2 regions of the Thioclava sp. F28-4 genome follow, and region 1 is predicted to be linked to the other one. Evidence: riboswitches for the same ligand, from Rfam matches in the RefSeq annotation. Region 1 holds a riboswitch; the other holds the start of a gene.
What was found. A riboswitch is a leader RNA that binds a small molecule or an ion and turns the genes downstream of it on or off. The one in region 1 is predicted to bind cobalamin.
Positions count from the first base shown of each region.

Region 2: another riboswitch for cobalamin. It lies ahead of BMI87_RS09555 (TonB-dependent siderophore receptor); the one in region 1 lies ahead of nrdH (glutaredoxin-like protein NrdH).

Region 1 is NZ_MPZQ01000001.1:57,447-66,976, forward strand. Features, by position in the region: gene BMI87_RS00275 (hypothetical protein) at 1-258, shown strand, start outside; gene BMI87_RS00280 (homocysteine S-methyltransferase family protein) at 390-1,439, shown strand; cobalamin riboswitch at 1,517-1,712, shown strand; gene nrdH (glutaredoxin-like protein NrdH) at 1,808-2,029, shown strand; gene nrdI (class Ib ribonucleoside-diphosphate reductase assembly flavoprotein NrdI) at 2,042-2,464, shown strand; gene nrdE (class 1b ribonucleoside-diphosphate reductase subunit alpha) at 2,446-4,605, shown strand; gene nrdF (class 1b ribonucleoside-diphosphate reductase subunit beta) at 4,614-5,603, shown strand; gene BMI87_RS00305 (ABC transporter permease) at 5,662-6,417, opposite strand; gene BMI87_RS00310 (ABC transporter ATP-binding protein) at 6,414-7,349, opposite strand; gene BMI87_RS00315 (ABC transporter permease) at 7,346-8,515, opposite strand; gene BMI87_RS00320 (ABC transporter substrate-binding protein) at 8,539-9,444, opposite strand.
Region 2 is NZ_MPZQ01000003.1:406,575-416,104, reverse strand. Features, by position in the region: gene BMI87_RS09595 (ABC-F family ATP-binding cassette domain-containing protein) at 1-846, opposite strand, end outside; gene ndk (nucleoside-diphosphate kinase) at 1,121-1,543, shown strand; gene BMI87_RS09585 (TfoX/Sxy family DNA transformation protein) at 1,545-1,904, opposite strand; gene BMI87_RS09580 (Rrf2 family transcriptional regulator) at 2,462-2,941, opposite strand; gene BMI87_RS09575 (SLAC1 anion channel family protein) at 3,266-4,276, shown strand; gene speB (agmatinase) at 4,463-5,434, shown strand; gene BMI87_RS09565 (DUF1499 domain-containing protein) at 5,431-5,856, shown strand; gene BMI87_RS09560 (DUF475 domain-containing protein) at 5,971-7,017, shown strand; cobalamin riboswitch at 7,047-7,241, shown strand; gene BMI87_RS09555 (TonB-dependent siderophore receptor) at 7,378-9,201, shown strand; gene BMI87_RS09550 (ABC transporter substrate-binding protein) at 9,188-9,530, shown strand, end outside.

The DNA.
Region 1 (9,530 bases):
ATCTCGCCGCTGCGTGCGCGTGAGCTGGGCACGCTGGGCTACATGGAATGGCTCGGCGGACTGCCGGGCGACATGCCCTATGCGAAGGCGGCGATCATCGCCCATACGCAGGCCTATCCGTTCGGCGCAGCCTCGCCCGCCGTCGCGGTGTTCTGCGAGTTGCTGTTGGACTCATTGCGCCCGCAGCCTTTCGCCCTGCCGATCGAGATGCCCCCGCCGCTTCGGCGCGGCGGGGCTCGCGCCCGGCGCGGCCTCTGAGCCTGTTTTTCGTCTTGCGGTCGCATTCTGCGGCCCGGCCGAGGACCATTGCAGCAGGGAACGACAGCCCCGTTCCCTGTGAGGCTCGGCACTTCAAACGATGGTCATGGATGAACTGAGAGGATCTCTCCATGAATGACAACAAACTGACCCGCCTGCTCGACGCGCGCCCGGTGATCTGCGCCGAGGGCTTTCTGTTCGAACTGGAACGGCGCGGCTATCTGACCGCCGGGGAATTCGTGCCCGAGGTGGCGCTCGAATACCCGCAGGCGCTGCGCAATCTGCATATCGATTTCCAGCGCGCCGGCAGCGATATCGTCGAGGCCTTCACCTATAACGGTCACCGCGAGAAGATGCGCGTGATCGGCAAGGAAGACCTGCTGGAGCCGCTCAACCGCGCGGCGCTGAAAATCGCGCGCGAGGTCGCCAATGCGAAGACCGGCAACCTGATGGCGGGCAATATCTCGAACACGAATATCTGGGACCCGACCGATCCGGCACGGCAGGCCGAGGTGCGCGCAATGTTCGACGAGATGATCGGCTGGGCAGTCGAGGAAGGCGCGGACATTATCATCGGCGAGACCTTCTACTATGCGGGCGAGGCGCTGTGTGCGCTGGAGGCCGCGAAGGCGTCGGGTCTGCCGGTGGTGCTGACGCTGGCGCCGATGGCGGCCAACGAGATGATGGACGGGGTCGGCATCGTCGAGACCTGCCAGCAGCTCGAACAGGCGGGCGCCGATGTCGTCGGGCTGAACTGCTTCCGCGGGCCGCAGACGATGATGCCGTGGCTGCGCAAGGTGCGCGCAGCGGTAAGCTGCCATGTCGGCGCCCTGCCCGTGCCCTACCGGACCACGACGGAGGAGCCCACCTTCTTCAACCTCTCCGATCACAACGGCTGCACCTGCCCCTCGCCGCATGGCCGGACCTTCCCGACCGCGCTCGATCCGCTGGCGTGTAACCGCTACGAGATCGGCGCCTTCGCGCGTGAGGCGCAGGCGATCGGGGTGAATTACCTTGGCGTGTGCTGCGGGGCGAGCCCGATGCATATCCGCGAAATGGCCGAGGCCGTGGGCCGCGAGACCGAGGCCAGCCGCTTCTCGGAGCGGATGGAGAACCACTTCATGTATGGTCAGAACGCCCGCCTCCCGGCGCATATCCGGGCCCTTGGCGACGGCGCCTGAGGCTTAACGCTGCCCTGTCGCGCGCGCATTTCGCGCGGCAGGGCAATCTATATATTGACAGCCTTTATCGCATTAACCCAATATGATGTTGCTTTGGTTCCTGCGAGTCACTCCGCAGGCGAAGAGGGAAGCCGGTGAGAGTCCGGCGCTGCCCCCGCAACTGTAAGCGGCGAGCCTCAAGTCCGAATGTCACTGGTGCGATGCGCCGGGAAGACGGACCGAGAGGCGTTCGAGCCGCGAGCCAGGAGACCTGCCAGAGCAGATAGACGACGACCGCGGCGGAGGGCCCGGGCGCGTGGCAGTTCGCTTTGCGCCCTGCCCACGAGCCTTGTCCCGCGCTGCCGACAGCAAACAAAGGGACAGGAACCATGACCATCACCGTCTATTCGAAACCGGCCTGCGTTCAATGCACCGCCACGACCCGCGCGCTCGATGCCAAGGGGATCGATTACAACGTGATCGACCTGACCGAAGATGCCGCGGCGATGGAGATGGTGCAGGACCTCGGCTACCGTCAGGCCCCGGTCGTGATCGCGAACGAGGATCACTGGGCGGGCTTTCGCCCCGACATGATCAACCGGCTGGCCTGAGACCTAGCCGCGATGGGACAGGCAAAGCTGATCTATTACTCCTCGGCGTCGGGAAACACGCAGCGCTTCGTGGAGCGGCTGGGCCTGCCCGCGCTGCGCCTGCCCGTTTCGGCTGAGGCTCCGATGCCGACCCCGCCCGGCCCCTATGTCCTGATCTGCCCGAGCTATGCCGACGGCAAGGGGCGAGGTGCGGTCGCGAAACCGGTCATCGCCTTTCTCAACGACCCCACCCGCCGCGCGGGCCTGTGCGGCGTCATCGCCAGCGGCAATCGCAATTTCGGCGCACTCTTCGCCTGCGCGGGCGATCTGCTGGCGCGCAAATGCAATATCCCCGTGCTTTACCGGTTCGAGCTGGCAGGCACGGACAGTGACATCGCCCGCGTACGCGCAGGTCTCGAAACCTTCTGGAGGCAGGAATGCTCGATAGCGACGTGAAACCGAGCGGGGCCATGGCCTCTGAATTCGCGGGGCTTGATCACCACGCGCTCAATGCGATGCTCAACCTCTATGATGCGGAGGGCAATATCCGCTTCGACGCCGACCGGATGGCGGCGCGGCAATATTTCCTGCGCCATGTGAACCAGAACACGGTGTTTTTCCATTCGCTGGATGAAAAGCTCGGCTATCTCGTGGAGGAAGGCTATTACGACGCCGCCGTGCTCGATCAGTATTCGCGCAACTTCCAGCGCGCGATCTGGGACGCGGCCTTTGCTGCCAAGTTCCGCTTTCCGACCTTCCTCGGCGCGTTCAAATATTACACCTCCTACACGTTGAAGACCCGCGACGGGCAGCGGTATCTCGAACGCTACGAGGATCGGGTCGTGATGGTGGCGCTGACACTCGCGCGCGGCGACGAGGCGCTGGCGATGCGGCTGATGGAAGAGATGCTGGCAGGCCGCTTCCAGCCCGCGACGCCGACCTTCCTCAATGCGGGCAAAAAGGCGCGGGGCGAATTCGTGTCGTGTTTCCTGCTGCGGCTGGAAGACAACATGGAAAGCATCGGGCGCGGCATCAACTCGGCGCTGCAACTGTCGAAACGCGGCGGCGGCGTGGCCCTGATGCTGACCAATATCCGCGAATATGGCGCGCCGATCAAAGGGATCGAGAACCAGTCCTCGGGCGTGATCCCGGTGATGAAGCTGCTCGAAGACAGTTTCAGCTACGCCAACCAGCTCGGCGCGCGTCAGGGCGCGGGCGCGGTCTATCTGCACGCCCATCACCCCGACATCCTGCGCTTCCTCGACACCAAGCGCGAGAATGCGGACGAGAAAATCCGGATCAAGACGCTGAGCCTCGGCGTGGTGATTCCCGATATCACCTTCGAACTCGCGAAGAAGAACGAGGAGATGTATCTCTTCTCGCCCCATGACGTGGAGCGGGTCTATGGCTGCGCCTTCTCGGAGATTTCCGTGACCGAGAAATATCACGAGATGGTCGATGACGCGCGCATCCGCAAACGCAAGATCAACGCCCGCGCCTTCTTCCAGACGCTGGCTGAGATCCAGTTCGAAAGCGGCTATCCCTACATCATGTTCGAGGACACGGTGAACCGCGCCAACCCGATCGCGGGGCGCATCACCATGTCGAACCTGTGTTCGGAAATCCTGCAGGTGGCCGAGCCCTCGGAATTCGACGAGGATCTGGGCTATGCGCGGATGGGCACCGATATCTCGTGCAATCTGGGCTCTCTCAACATCGCGAAGGTGATGGATGGCGGCGATCTGGGCGCAAGCGTCGGGGCGGCGATCCGCGCGCTTTCGGCGGTGTCGGAGATGAGCGCCATCAACGCCGTCCCCTCGATCCGCAAGGGCAATGAGGAAAGCCACGCGATCGGGCTGGGCCAGATGAACCTGCACGGCTTCCTCGCCCGCGAGCGCATCCATTACGGCAGCCCCGAGGGGATTGAGTTCACCTCCGTCTATTTCGCCGCCGTGGCCTATCACGCGCTGGCGGAATCGAACCGGCTGGCAGCCGAGCACGGGCGCAGCTTCAAGGGGTTCGAAGCGTCCGCCTATGCGGATGGCAGCTTCTTCGAGAAATACGTGACCCGCGATTGGCTGCCTGAAAGCGAGACCGTCACCGCCCTGTTCGACCGCTTCGGGATCACCCTGCCCTCGCGCGACGACTGGGCCGCCCTGCGCGAACGGGTGATGGAGACCGGCCTGTGGAACCGCAATCTGCAAGCCGTGCCGCCGACCGGCTCGATCAGCTATATCAACAACGCCACCGCCTCGATCCACCCGATCACCGCGAAGATCGAGATCCGCAAGGAAGGCAAGATCGGCCGGGTCTATTACCCCGCGCCCTACATGACGAACGACAATCTGGAGTTCTACCGCGACGCCTATCAGATCGGTCCCGAGGCGATCATCGACACCTACGCGGCGGCGACCGAGCATGTCGATCAGGGGCTCTCGCTGACGCTGTTCTTCCCCGCCGAGGCCACGACCCGCGACATCAACCGCGCCCAGATCTACGCATGGCGGGGCGGCATCAAGACCATCTACTACATCCGCCTGCGCCAAGCGGCCCTTGAGGGGACCGAGGTGCAGGGCTGCGTATCCTGTTCCCTGTGAGGCCCGCCATGAAAGATCTGCACACGCCCCGCCCCGTTCCCCGGCCCGTTCCGCGCGCCGTCAACTGGAACCGCCTTCAGGACGACAAGGATCTGGAGGTCTGGAACCGGCTCACGTCGAATTTCTGGCTGCCCGAGAAGGTGCCGCTGTCGAATGACATCCAAAGCTGGTCGCAACTGACCGAGGACGAACAGACCCTCACGATCCGGGTTTTCACCGGGCTGACGCTGCTGGACACGATCCAGAACACGGTCGGCGCGCCCGCGCTGATGGCGGATGCGGCCACGCCCCATGAGGAAGCCGTGCTGTCCAACATCGCCTTCATGGAGGCTGTGCACGCGCGCAGTTATTCGTCTGTCTTCTCGACTTTGTGCAACACCGCAGAGGTCGACGAGGCCTTCCGCTGGTCGCAAGAAAACCCGCATCTGCAGGCCAAGTCGCGGCTGATCCTTGACGAATATGACGCGACCGGGAGCCCGCTCAAACGCAAGGTCGCGAGCGTCTTTCTGGAAAGCTTCCTGTTCTATTCGGGCTTCTACCTGCCGATGCACTGGTCGAGCCGCGCACGCCTGACCAACACCGCCGACCTGATCCGCCTGATCATCCGCGACGAGGCGATCCACGGCTATTACATCGGCTACAAGTTCCAGCGCGCGCTGGAGCATGTGACCGAGGCCGAGCGCGCCGAGATCAAGGATTTCGCCTTCTCGCTGATGTTCGACCTCTATGACATCGAGGGCCGCTATACCGAGCAGCTCTACGACGGTCTGGGCCTGACCGAGGATGTGAAGCACTTCCTGCATTACAACGCCAACAAGGCGCTGCAGAACCTCGGCTACGAGGCGCTATTCCCCGACGAGGCCACCCGCGTGAACCCCGCGATCCTCGCCGCCCTCTCGCCCGGATCGGACGAGAACCACGACTTCTTCTCGGGCTCGGGGTCGAGCTATGTGATCGGCAAGGCGGTCGCGACCGAGGACGAGGACTGGGCGTTCTGAACCCGCCGCCGCCCGCGCCTCAGACGGGGCGCGGGTCGCTCCTCGAGCCTGCCCGGTTTCAGGTATCGGCCCCGACGGACTGCCTGCCCAAACGCCGCGTCAGAGCGGTCTCCAACAGGCTCAGCGCGTCGTAGACGAGCACCGCGAACAGCCCCACGATCACGCCGCCTTGCAGGACGAAGGCGGTGTTGCTCGTCAGAAGCCCCGCGATGATCACCTCGCCCAAAGTGCGCGCGGCCACGGTGGAGCCGACGGTCGCCGTGCCGATTGCAATCACCACCGACAGCCGGATGCCCGTCAGGATTACTGGCAGCGCCAGCGGCAGTTCCACCCGGATCAGACGTTGCCATCGAGTCAGGCCGATGCCGCGGGCGGCCTCCATCGTCGCGGGCGGCAGGGTCGAGAGCCCCGCGATGGCCGTCTCGAAGATCGGCAGCAACCCGTAGAGGAACAGCGCCACCAGCGTCGGCCCCGCCCCGAAACCGAGCGCGGGCACCGCCAGCGCCAGCACCGCGACGGGCGGAAAGGTCTGGCCGATATTGGTAATCGTGCGCGACAGCGGCAGGAAGGCCGCGCCCGCAGGCCGCGTCACGAGGATGGCAAGGCCCACCGCGACGAGCGTCGCCAGCCCGGAGGCCAGCGCCACGAGCCCCAGATGGCTCAGCGAGAGCGACAGGATCGAGGCGCGCTCGTAGATCACCGGACCGCCCGCCGGGGCGAAGGGCGCAAAGACCGGCGCGAACCAATGCGGGCGCAGAACCAGCGCCAGAAGCAGCCCCACGCAGGCGGCTCGGATCATGCCGCTACGGCTCATGCCAACTCCGCCGCGCGGGCACGGATCGTTGCCAGCGTGACCCGGCCAAGCGGTGTGTCCCCATCGGCCACCGGCAGCGCCTCGACGCGGCGCCAGAGGCACAGCGACAGCGCATCGCGCAGGCTCGTGTCGGGCGCGATGGGCTCGCCCTCGGCAGTGCCGTCTTCCAGCACCTCCGACACCGGGATCAACGACAACAGCCGCAGCGGACGGTCCACGCCGCCCACCATCTGCGCCACGAAATCGGTCGCGGGCGCGGCGATGATTTCGGCGGGCGTGCCATGTTGCAGCAGCTTGCCGCCATCCATCACCGCCACCCGGTCGCCCAGATGGATCGCCTCTTCCATGTCATGCGTCACGAGCACGATGGTCGAGCCCAACTGACGCTGGATATGTCTCAGATCGGCTTGCGCCCGGCCCCGAATGATCGGGTCGAGCGCGCCGAAGGGTTCGTCCATCAGCAGCAGATCGGGGCGCGAGGCGAGCGCGCGCGCTACGCCGACGCGCTGTTGCTGGCCGCCCGACAGCTCCGCCGGGTAGCGGTCGCGAAACTGCGCGGGCTCCATCGAGAACAGGTCCAGCAACTCGTCGACACGGGCGCGCGTCTTGTCCTTGGACCAGCCGAGCAGCTTGGGCACCGCGCCGATATTGCCCGCGATCGTGTAATGTGGGAACAGCCCGTCGCCCTGAATGACATAGCCGATCCGGCGGCGCAGCTCGTGCTTGGCCAGCGCGCTTGTGACCTCGCCGTTGATCCGCACCTCGCCGGAACTCGGTTCGATCAACCGGTTGATCATCCGCAGAAGCGTGGTCTTGCCCGAGCCGGACGTGCCCACGATCACCGTGATCGTGCCGGTCTCGACCGTCATCGACACGTGGTCGACCGCCGCGGTGTCCTCATAGAGCTTCGTAATCTCGTCGATTTCGATCATTCTTCTCGCTCCGTTCGGGGGGTCGTCAGTTCGACGAGGATGTCCATCGCGATGGCCGAGATCAGCGCCAGCGCAACAGTGGGCAATGCGCCCAGCAAGATCAGGTCGCCCGCCGTCTGGTTGAGGCCCTGAAACACGAAGGTGCCGTAGCCGCCGCCGCCGATCAGCCCGGCGATCACCGCCAGTCCGATATTCTGCACGAGCACGATGCGCAGCCCCGCCAGCACCACCGGCAGGCCCAGCGGCAGTTCCACCCGGGTCAGACGCTGGCGCCATGTCATGCCCATCCCGCGCGCGGCCTCGAGCGTGGCGGCGGGCGCGGTGCGCAGCCCGGCCAGCACATTGGCGACCACGGGCAGCAGCGAATAGAGGGTCAGCGCGAGGAAGGCCGGCGCGAAGCCGATCCCGGCGATGCCGATCGCGCGGGCGCCGGGGATGACGCCGCTCAGCCAGCTTAGAACCGGGATCATGATCCCGAACATCGCAAGCGACGGAATCGTCTGCAGGAAGCTCAGCACCGGCAAGAGCGCGCGGCGTAGCCCGGCGTTGCGGTGGGACATCACGCCCAGCGGCAGGCCGATCACCGCCGCCGCCAGAAGCGAGCCGAAGGCAAGTCCCAGATGGCGCAGGCTCGCGGTGTAGAAGGCATCCTTGCGGCTCGCGAATTCCTGCGCGATGGACAGATCGCTCAGCGCCCCCGACCACAGCAGCGCGCCAATCAGCGCAAGCACCAGCACCAGCAGCCCCGCCCGCGCGGCAGGCCCCGGCGACAGCGCGGAAAGCGCATCGGCCATCATCAGCGCGAAGACCACCAGCAGGAACCAGAAGCCCGCCGCCGGAGAGACGCGGGCATACTCCCCTGCCTCCTCGAGCAGGGAAGACGCGCCGAGAACCAGCAGCCAGACCAGCCCCGCAAGGCCAAGCGCAGCCCCCGCGATGCGCAGAAAGGGCCGCGCGGCGGGCAGCCCCAAGGCGAGCCCCAACAGCATCAGCGCGATCCCCGGCCCCGTGACCTGCGGCGCGGCGAGGGTCCAGAGCGCCCTGCCCTCACCGGCGACGATCCGGTTCGCCGCCAAGGTCATGAAGGGCGCGAAGATCGCGGCCAGACCCAGCACCGCAAACAGCACGCCCGGCGGCGACAGCCCCGCCATCGCGGAGCGCGTCACCGCCCGTTTGCGCGCCGCCGCAGTCAGTTCAGCACTCCGATCTGCGTCAGGTAGTCCTTCGCGACCGCCTCGGCGGGCTCACCGCCGACCTGAATACGACCGTTCAGCTTTTGCAGCGTCTGCATGTCGAGCTTGTCGAAGATCGGGTTAAGAACCTCGGGGATCTTCGGATATTCCTTCAGCACCGCGTCGCGCACGATCGGGGTGGGCTCGTAGACCGGCTGCACGCCCTTGTCGTCTTCCATCACGACGAGCCCCGCCGCGCCGACACCGCCATCGGTGCCATAGGCCATCGCCGCGTTCACCCCCGAGGTGCCGCGCGCCGCCGCCTGAATGGTCGCCGCCGTGTCCCCGCCCGACAGAACCACGGTCTGATCGGGGCTCAGCTTGAACCCGTAGGCCGTCTGCATCGCGGGCAGCACGGCGGGGGACGAGACGAACTCGGTCGAGGCTGCGAGCTTCACATCGCCGCCCTTCGACACCCATTTGCCGAAATCGGACATGGTGGTGAGGTCGTTCTCCTTGGCCAGCGCGCCCGTCACCGCAATCGCCCAGGTGTTGTTGGCCGGCGCGGAGTCGAGCCAAGTGATGTCGTTCTGCTTGTCGAGCTCGGCGGCGCGGTCATGGGCCTTCGTGGCATCCTTCCAGATGTCGCTATCGGCCTCGTTGAAGAAATAGGCCGCGTTGCCGGTATATTCTGGGTAGATGTCGATCTGGCCCGCGAGGATCGCCTTGCGCACGACCTGCGTGCCGCCCAGCTGCAACCGCCGCTCCACCGGCATCCCGGCATTTTCCAGCGATAGCGCGATGATGTTGCCCAAGAGACCGCCTTCGGTGTCGATCTTGGACGAGACGGTGATATCGGCCTGCGCGGCGGAGGCGAGCGCGCCCCCGAAGACCGCAGCGGCCACGATGAGAGGATATTTCATGGCTGGTCTGGCTCCCTGACTGATGTCTGTGCGTGTCTCGAGACGTGATCTCGCCTGAGGTAGGGCCCGACCCGCGCCCGCCAAGC
Region 2 (9,530 bases), on a different contig from region 1:
TTTCTCGAGCATCTTGACGCGCGCCTGCGCCTGCTTGGCCTTGGTGGCCTGCGCGCGGAAGCGATCCACGAAGCCTTGCAGATGGGCGCGGCGGGCCTCCTGCTTCTTGGCCTGAGCTGCCTGCGCCTCGCGGCGCAGCCGGCGAGTGCGGGCAAACGTGTCGTAGCCGCCTTGATAAAGCGTGAGTTGCCGATCCTCGAGATGCAGGATCGAGCCCACGGCGCGGTTCAGAAGATCGCGGTCGTGGGAGATCACGATCACCGTATGCGGGTAGCGCATCAGATAGCTTTCCAGCCAGAGCGCGCCTTCGAGATCGAGATAGTTCGTCGGTTCGTCCAGAAGCAGCAGATCGGGCTGCGCGAACAGCACGCCCGCGAGCGCCACGCGCATCCGCCAGCCGCCGGAGAAATCCGAGCAGGGGCGCTTCTGCGCCTCCATGTCGAAGCCGAGACCCTTCAGGATGGCGCTCGCCCGCGCCTCGCCCGACCACGCGTCGATATCGACCAGCCGCGTCTGCACCTCGGCGATGCGATGCGCGTCGGTCGCCGTCTCGGCTTCGGCCAGAAGGCTCGCGCGTTCCTCGTCGGCGGCCAGCACCGTATCGAGCAGCGAGGTCGAGGAGGACGGCACTTCCTGCGCCACGCCGCCGACCCGGGCGCGCGAGGGCAGGCCGATCTCGCCGCCATCCAGCGTCAGCTCGCCGCGGATCAGCCGGAACAGTGTCGTCTTGCCCGCGCCGTTGGGGCCGACGAGGCCGACCTTGTGGCCTTCGGGAATGGTGGCGGAGGCGTTCGCAAAGAGCGGACGGCCGTCGATCGAAAAGGAGATATCGGAGATGCGCAACATGGGGCCTGACTTGGCGCAGGGGCGGGCAACAGTCAATCGCTGCTGCGCGCCGCTGCCCCTTCGGCTTGGCAAAAATATCCCCGCCGGAGGCATCTGCGGGCGCAAACCCGCGCAACGACCTGCCGATCGGCCTTGACCAAACGGTCACAAACCCAATCTAGAGTCGCCGCAGCCCCGCCCATGAGGGCTTTTCAAGGCTTCCCCTGCATGGTAGCAGGCGCGGCAGATATTTCGGACCGGATACCGGCCACGAACCACAAGGAAAGGGTCACACATGGCCATCGAACGCACGCTGAGCATCATCAAACCCGACGCGACCAAGCGCAACCTCACCGGCAAGATCAACGCCAAGTTCGAGGAAGCGGGTCTGCGCATCGTCGCGCAGAAGCGCATCCAGCTGACCATGGATCAGGCCGGCAAGTTCTACGAAGTCCACAAAGAGCGCCCCTTCTACGGCGAACTGTGCGAGTTCATGGCGTCCGAGCCGGTCGTCGTTCAGGTGCTCGAGGGTGAAGGCGCGATCGCCAAGAACCGCGAAGTGATGGGCGCGACCAACCCGGCGGAAGCCGACGAGGGCACCATCCGCAAGGAATACGCGCTCTCCGTGGGTGAGAACTCGGTGCACGGCTCCGACGCTCCGGAAACCGCTGCGGAAGAAATCTCGTTCTTCTTCTCGGGTCTCGAGATCGTCGGCTGATCTAGCGTTTCGCGATCAGACCAATTTCCGAGAGGGCCGCGTCCAGCCGGGCGCGGCCCTTTTCTTTTGCGGATTGGGTGGTGCTGTCGCTCGCCGCGATCCGCGCCTTAAGTGCATCGAATTTCTTGCGGAATTCGGCCTTCTCCGTGCCGCGACAGTCGTTCCACGGGCGCCCTTGCAGTGCCATGTGCAGGGCGTAATAGCCGATGAAATGGGCGGGATTCCCGACCTCGATCCAAGCGGCATAGGCGGCGTCCGCGCCGATCTCGCGCAGTTCCTCTGCCGAGGTGATCCCGGCGCGGATAAAGCCCTCGGCGGTGGCGGGGCCGATCCCCTTTATGGATGTGAGAGAGGTGCTCATCGTGCCGGACGGTCCTTCGGGGCGCGCGGTATCAGTGTCGCGCGGGCTGGCGTCGGGACAGTTTGAGAGCAGACTTCGCGCCACGCAAGAGCAGCGCGAAGGAGAGATCGAAGGGGAGGCGGCGCGAAAACCGGCGGTGAATGAAGATGCCGGTTGCGGAGCCTGCCTGCGCCGCTATCATAGCGACGCGAGAAAGGGCGTCAGATGGACGCCCAGTCGTCGAATACGGTGCCGTTCTGTTGGGTCGTATTGCCCGTTTGGCCTTGTTGCTGGCCAGGACGGTTCGTGCCGCCTTGCTGTTGCTGGCCTGATTGAGTGCCCGATTGCTGTTGCATGACCTAAGCCTTGTGATGAGTCGCGTTTAGCGGGGTCTTCCCGTTGGTGCGACAAGTAGACACAGGCTCTCGCCGGGAAAAGGGGTGGTCAAGCGAAACTGAATTTTGATCTCTTTGCCGTGAGCGGGTGTCATGAAACTGTGACGTTGCCGCCACGAAAACGCTGCTGCGCACGGGAATGCGTCAGAAATAGGGACCTATCGGCGCGTCATGTCGCGGCGGTTATTCCGCGGCGCGTGCGGTTGCGCAGATCGACAGCGGCTGCAGGCCGGGCAGGCTGAGCATCGCCTCCAGCGCGGTGTTGTTGTCGACCAGATCGGCGAGCGTCTTGCGGTCCAGCGTCCCGTAGAAGGCCTCGAGCGCATCGGTCAGAGCATCGCGGAACAGACAGGCGTCGCGCAGCGGGCAGGTGTTGGTCTCGGTATCGAAACATTCGGCGAAGGGCAGGGCGGCCTCGAAGGCGCGCAGCACTTTGCCCACGCCGATCTCTTCGGGCGGGCGGGCAAGTTGCATCCCTCCGGCGCGGCCGCGCAGGGTGGTGATGAAATTCTCGCGCGCGAGCGTGTTGATGACCTGCGCGAGATGGTTCTCGGACGCGTTACAGGCCTCCGCGATCTCATGTTTGCGCACGGTGCGATGCGGATTGACCGCGCAGAACATCAGCACGCGCATCGCGAGATTGGTTCGTGTGGTCAGACGCATCGCAACTCCTCCAGCTCACGAAGCGGTGATATAGGTAAGTTTACCTCGCAGGTTTGACCTATGTCACGTTCCTTGAAAATTTTCGTCACAGAGCGGGGCTGGCGCAAGCGGGGATCCGCCAGAGGCAATATGCGCGGGACGTAGATGCGCGCTGCGCCCGGCGCGGCGAATGCGTCCATTTGTCAGACTCCTCACACACGGATGCGTGAGTAAATGAGAGGTGTGATCCCGCCGCGTGGGTTGGTCCGGCGCGGCGCGGGTGATCTGATCCGTCGCGTTGTGGGCCGTTCGGCCCCGCGCGGCGATGGCCACCGGGAGGGCAAGATGAGCAGTCTGGCTGAAACGAGTGCCGCGCATAGCCGGCTCGAGCATTTTCCGATCACCTTCTATGCGACGACGATGGGGCTCGGGGGCTTCACGCTGGCGCTGCGCGCGGCGGCCAAGCCGCTCGGGTTGGGACCGTTGCCCTATCAGGTGATGTTCGCGGTGACGGCGACCGTTTTCGTGCTGATCTCGGTCTTCTATCTCGCCAAGGCGCTGAAGCATCCGCAGGGCGTGAGCGCAGAATGGCATCACCCGATCCGGCTGGCCTTCTTCCCGACCGTCGCGATCTCGCTGTTGCTGCTGGCGACGGGGGCGTTGACGGTCTCGACCCCGCTTGCGCTCCTGCTGTGGCTTGCAGGCACGACCCTGCAGGGGATCATGACGCTCGCGGTCGTGACCAACTGGATCGGGACGCGCAGTTTCAAGCACGGGCAGCTGAACCCGGCATGGTTCATCCCGGCGGTGGGCAATGTGATCGTGCCAGTGGCGGGCGCGCAGCTCGGTTTCATCGAGATCAGCTGGCTGTTCTTCTCGGCCGGGATGCTGTTTTGGCTCGTGCTGCTGACGCTGGTGTTCAACCGTCTGATCTTCCACGATCCCCTGCCGAGCAAGCTGCAGCCGACGCTGGTGATCCTGATCGCGCCGCCCGCGGTGGCCTTCATCGCGTGGCTGCGCCTGACCGGCGAGCAGATCGTGCCCGGGGCCGAGATCGGACAGGGCGTCGATCCTTTCGCGCATATCCTTCTGTCGCTGGCCTATGTCTTTGCGGCGCTCGTCGCGGTGCAACTGCCGCGCATCCTGCGGCTGCCCTTCGCGATGAGCTTCTGGGCGCTGAGCTTCCCCATCGCGGCGCTGACCATCGCGACATTCCTGCATGCCGAATACGCCCATTCAGAGCCGCATCTGCGCATGGCGGTGGCGTTTCTCGCGATCCTTGCCGTGGTGATCGTAGGGCTCGTCTGGCGCACGGGGCTTGCGATCCTGCGCGGAGAGATTTGTCAGCCGGAGTGAGGGGGCGCGCCCCGAGGGGATGATCGTTTGTCTTTGCATGAGGTCAGGCGCTGCTCGGGGCTCGTCGTCCCGGGCGGAGCTATGCCCAAGCGCTGGAAGTCGGACGCGCCCCTCATCCCCTCGCACGGCAGCTTGACCTCCCGCGAGGGCTGGCGCAGATTTCGCGGGCGAAAAGGAGGGGCGATCATGGCTCTGGAAGATGCGAAAACCCAAGTGGATCAGGCTTTTACGCGGGCAGAGGCACGTGGCCTGAGCTTCGAGAATACCTTCGGCGGGGCCACCAGCTTCCTGCGGCGGCGCTATACGAAGGACCTCGCGGGCGCGCAGATCGCCGTGACCGGCATCCCCTTCGATCAGGCGGTGACGAACCGCCCCGGTACGCGTTTCGGGCCGCGGGCGATCCGCGAAGCCTCGACGCTGCAGGCGTTCGACGCGCCCTATGGCTGGGGTTACGACCCGTTCTCGGAACTCGCCATCGTCGATTACGGTGACATGCCCTTCGACTATGCCAATGTGCCGGAAGTGCCGGGCCGGATCGAGGCGCATCTGGGCGCGATCTTCGGGGCGGGCGTGGTGCCGATCACGCTGGGCGGCGATCACTTCATCACGCTGCCGATCCTGCGTGCGGCCGCTGCCAAACATGGGAAGATCGCGCTCGTTCAGTTCGACGCGCATTCCGACACTTGGGCCGATGACGATATGGACCGGATCGACCACGGCACGTTCCTGTATAAGGCGATCAAATCGGGCGTCGTGAAGGCGGAGAACACCGTCTCGGTCGGTATCCGCACCGACAATCCCGATACGCTGGGCGTGACGATCGTGGATGCGCCTTCGGTGCATCGCGAGGGCGTCGAGGCCACGCTGGAACGCATCCGCGCGGTCGTGGGCGACAAGCCCTGTTACATCACCTTCGACATCGACGGGCTCGACCCGGCCTTCGCGCCCGGCACCGGCACGCCGGTCTGGGGCGGTCTGGCCAGCTGGCAGGCGGCAGAGCTGTTGCGCGGGCTGAAAGGGATCAACCTGATCGGTGGCGATGTGGTCGAGGTCTCTCCGCCCTACGATCCGACCGGCGTGACGGCCATCGCGGGCGCCCATGTCGCGACCGAGCTGATCGCGCTGGCCGGTTGGGGGCTGCGGGAGGGCGCGGCATGAATCGGGCCGTGACGATCCTCGCGCTCGGGTTGGCTGCGGTTGCCGTAGCCGATGGCTGGGTGCGCTTCGCCCCGATCGACCCTGCGCGCTACAAGGTCGAGGGCTTGGCGAAAGCGCCCGGCGATCACCCCGAGACGGGCGGGTTTCAGGCGGCCCGCGAGGTCTCCGATCCGCTGGTGCAGATGGCCGCACTCGACAAGATCATCCGCGCCACCGCGCGCACGAAACAGGTGGCGGGCAGCGTCGATGAGGGGCATGTGGCCTATGTCACCCGCTCCGCCTTCTTCGGCTTTCCCGACGTCACCACGCTTTGGGTCGAGGGCAACACGCTGCAAATCCGCGGCCATCTCGTCTACGGCAAATCTGACCTTGGCGTGAACAAGGCCCGGATCATGGGCTGGCTCGACGAGGCGGGGCTGTAGGGGGGGCTGATCCGAGGCGCGCTTGCCGGGTCACAGCGATCAACTCTGACGGCGCGCTCCCTTGCGAAGAGAGGGGGCGAAGCCTAAGTGAGGCTCCATGCAGCCGGAGCCAGCATGACCACCATGTACCGTTATTTCTCCTGGGCCATCGCCGTCACCATCGCGGGGCTGGTCGGGTCGTTCGCGCTGGGATTTGCCCAGACCGGCGGGCTTGGCGGCGCGGTCTCTTTCCTGATGATCACGGCGGTGCTCGCCGTGCTGGAAATCTCGCTGAGCTTCGACAACGCCATCGTCAACGCCAACAAGCTGCACCAGATGACGCCAAAATGGCAGCGTCGTTTCCTGACCTGGGGTATTCTGATCGCGGTCTTCGGGATGCGTATCCTGTTCCCGCTGCTGATCGTCGTGATCGCCGCCGGGATCGGACCGTGGGAAGCGGTGCAACTGGCCGCGAAACATCCGGCGGAATATGCCGAGATCATCGAGGACGCGCATCTGTCGATCGCGGGCTTCGGCGGCGCTTTCCTGATGATGGTCGCGCTCACCTATTTCATCGACGAGGGCAAAGAGGTTGACTGGATCCGAGCGTTGGAGCGCCGTCTGCGCGCGCTCGCCTCGATCCGCGGCCTCGAGATCGGGCTCGTGCTGCTCGTCATTCTGGCCTTTACCTGGATCCTGCCCGAAGGGCGTGAGGACGAGTTCATGTTCGCCTCCATCTGTGGGCTTGCGACCTTCCTCGGGGTCGAAGTGCTGAGCCACGTGCTCGACCGGACGAATATCGCCGCCGAGACGGCCAAGGCGGGCCTCGGCGCGTTCCTCTATCTCGAAGTGCTCGACGCGTCCTTCAGCTTCGACGGGGTGATCGGGGCCTTCGCGCTGACCCAGAACCTGTTCCTGATCGCGATCGGTCTGGGGATCGGCGCGATGTATGTGCGCTCGATGACGCTGATGCTGGTGGAGCGCAACACGCTCAGCGAATTCCGCTATCTCGAGAACGGCGCCTTCTGGTCGATCCTGATCCTCTCGGTCGTCATGTTCGCGCAGACGTTGGTGGAAGTGCCCGAGGTGATTACCGGGCTGATCGGGGCGGGGCTGATCGGGCTGGCGCTGCTGTCCTCGATCCGTTTCAACAAGCGCAGCAGAGCCGCCGTCGAGAGTTGAAATTTTCTTGACAGACTGCGGCGCGCGCGGCACAGCAGGGGCACTTCGGTTCCGCCTTGGCGGATGAAAAGGGAACCCGGTGCGATGCGTGCATTCATTCCGGGGCTGCCCCCGCAACTGTGAGCGGCGAGTGACGGCTGACTGAGCCACTGGGGCGACCCGGGAAGGCCAGCCGAAACCAAGACCCGCGAGCCAGGAGACCTGCCGAGGCGCTCATCCTTTCTGCCTGTGCGGGGCGCGCAGCGGAGGCGGTCTTCCGTCAGTGGTGACATTCTCACCGTCGGCGGAAATTCCAAATTTCCAAAGACTTACGATACGAAGTTCACGCGACCACAGAGTCGCGATACGAGGGAATTGGATATGATCCGCACCCGTTTGACCGTGGGCCTGATGCTCACCACCGCGCTGGCAGCCCCCGCGCTCGCGCAAGACAGCCAACCTTACCAACTCGATGAGATCGTGATCTACCACGGCGCGCTCGAGCCGCAATCGTCGGACAAGACCGCGCAGGCGGTCACCGTGCTGTCGCGCAACGAGCTGGAGCGTTCGGGCCAGACCCGCCTTGCCAATCTGATCGCGCAATCGCCGGGCGTCGGCATCCTGTCGCGCGGGCCGATGGGCGCGCAGACCGGCTTCACCATCCGCGGCGTGTCGCAGAACTACGTCAAGGTTATGGTGGACGGGATCGACGTCTCCGATCCGTCCGCGACGCAGGTGCTGCCCGATCTGGGCCGGTTCAACACGTTCAACTACGACCGGGTCGAGATCATGCGCGGCTCGCAATCGGCGGTCTATGGCGGGCAGGCGGTCGCCGGGGTCATCAACCTCGACACGCCGCGTCCGACCGAGGATGGCGTGAGCCAAAGCGTCAAGGTCGAGCTCGGTTCCTACCAGACCGCGAATGCGGCCTATAACTTCGGTTGGAAGAAGGGTGACGACGAGCTCGCGATCCAGCTCTCGAAAGTCTACACCGCTGGTTTCTCAGCCGCCGACAAGAAGAACGGCAATACCGAGAAGGACGGCTACCGCGCCGACCGCGTGAGCCTGCGCGCGCAGAAGCGCATCTCCGACAATCTGCTGATCGGCTTCAACGGCTTTGCGCAGAACGACCGGGGTGAGTTCGATAACGGCTTCAGCTCGCCGCCCACGGACAGCAACGAATACACCATCCACAAGGAGCGGGGCGGGCGTCTCTTTGCCAAATTCGCGACCGGTCCGCTCGATCACGAGCTCGGTCTGACCTATTACACCACCTCGCGCTGGTATCCGGTCTATGACTATGGCTACGAGGGCAAACGCCGCAAACTCGACTGGAAAGCCTCGACCGATCTCGGGCCGGGCCGCGTGACCTTCGGCGCGGATCGCACGCTGGAAACCTATACCGGCACCTATGTCACGGGCGATGTTCTGACCGCGGATACGGGCGTCTTCGGCGAATATGCCTTCTCGCCGATGGACGGCGTGAACGTGACCGCCTCGGCGCGCCATGACGATCACTCGGATTTCGGCGGCAACACCACGGGCCGTCTCGGCGTCACCTGGCAGGCCGATGCCGCGACCCTCTTGCGTGCCTCGGTGGGCAACGGGTTCCGCGCGCCGTCGGGCTACGAGCTTTATGACGGCTATGCGGGCAATCCCGATCTCAAGCCCGAGAAATCGCTGAGTTACGACCTTGGGGTCGAGCGTGATTTCGGTGCGCATAAGCTGACCGCGACGCTGTTCCATATCGAGGTGAAGGACCTGATCGACTACAGCAACACGACCTACAGCTATTACCAGACCTCGGGCACCGCCAAGCGGCAGGGTCTGGAGCTGGGTCTGAAGGGGCCGATCTCCAGCACGGTCAATTACAGCCTCGGCTATACCTATCTGGATTCGAAGAACCCCGACGGGCTCTCTGCCGGCTCGACGTGGAACTCGGCCTTCGGGCGCCACACGCTGACCGCCGGGATCGACGCGCAGGTGACTGACAAGCTCACGCTCGCCGCCGATATGCGCGTGGTCACCGATCGTCAGAGCCAGCCCGATTACGGCCTGCTGAACGCGCAGATGACCTACGATCTGGGCAATGACAAAGAGGCCTATCTGCGTATCGAGAACCTGACCGACACCGATTACCAGCTCTGGCCGGGCTACGGCACCTCGGGTCGCGCCGCCTATGTGGGGCTGCGTGCGCGGTTCTGATCTGAAAGGGGCGGTTTGCGCCGCCCTTTTCGCCGCCTTGGCGGCGACCTCCTCCGCATGGGCGGGGGAGACTGCGGACGACGTGCCGCAGCGTGTCGTGTCCATGAACCTCTGCACGGATCAGTTGGCGCTGGCGCTGGCCGATCCGTCGCAGATCGTCTCGGTCAGCCATTTCGCGACCGATCCGTCGATGTCGGTGCATTGGAAACAGGCTGAAGACCTGCCTGTAAACTACGGGCGTGCCGAAGAAATTTCTATTCTCCATCCCGATCTCGTTCTGGCCGATACATGGTCGAACCCGGATACGATCCGCATGTTGCGCACGCTCG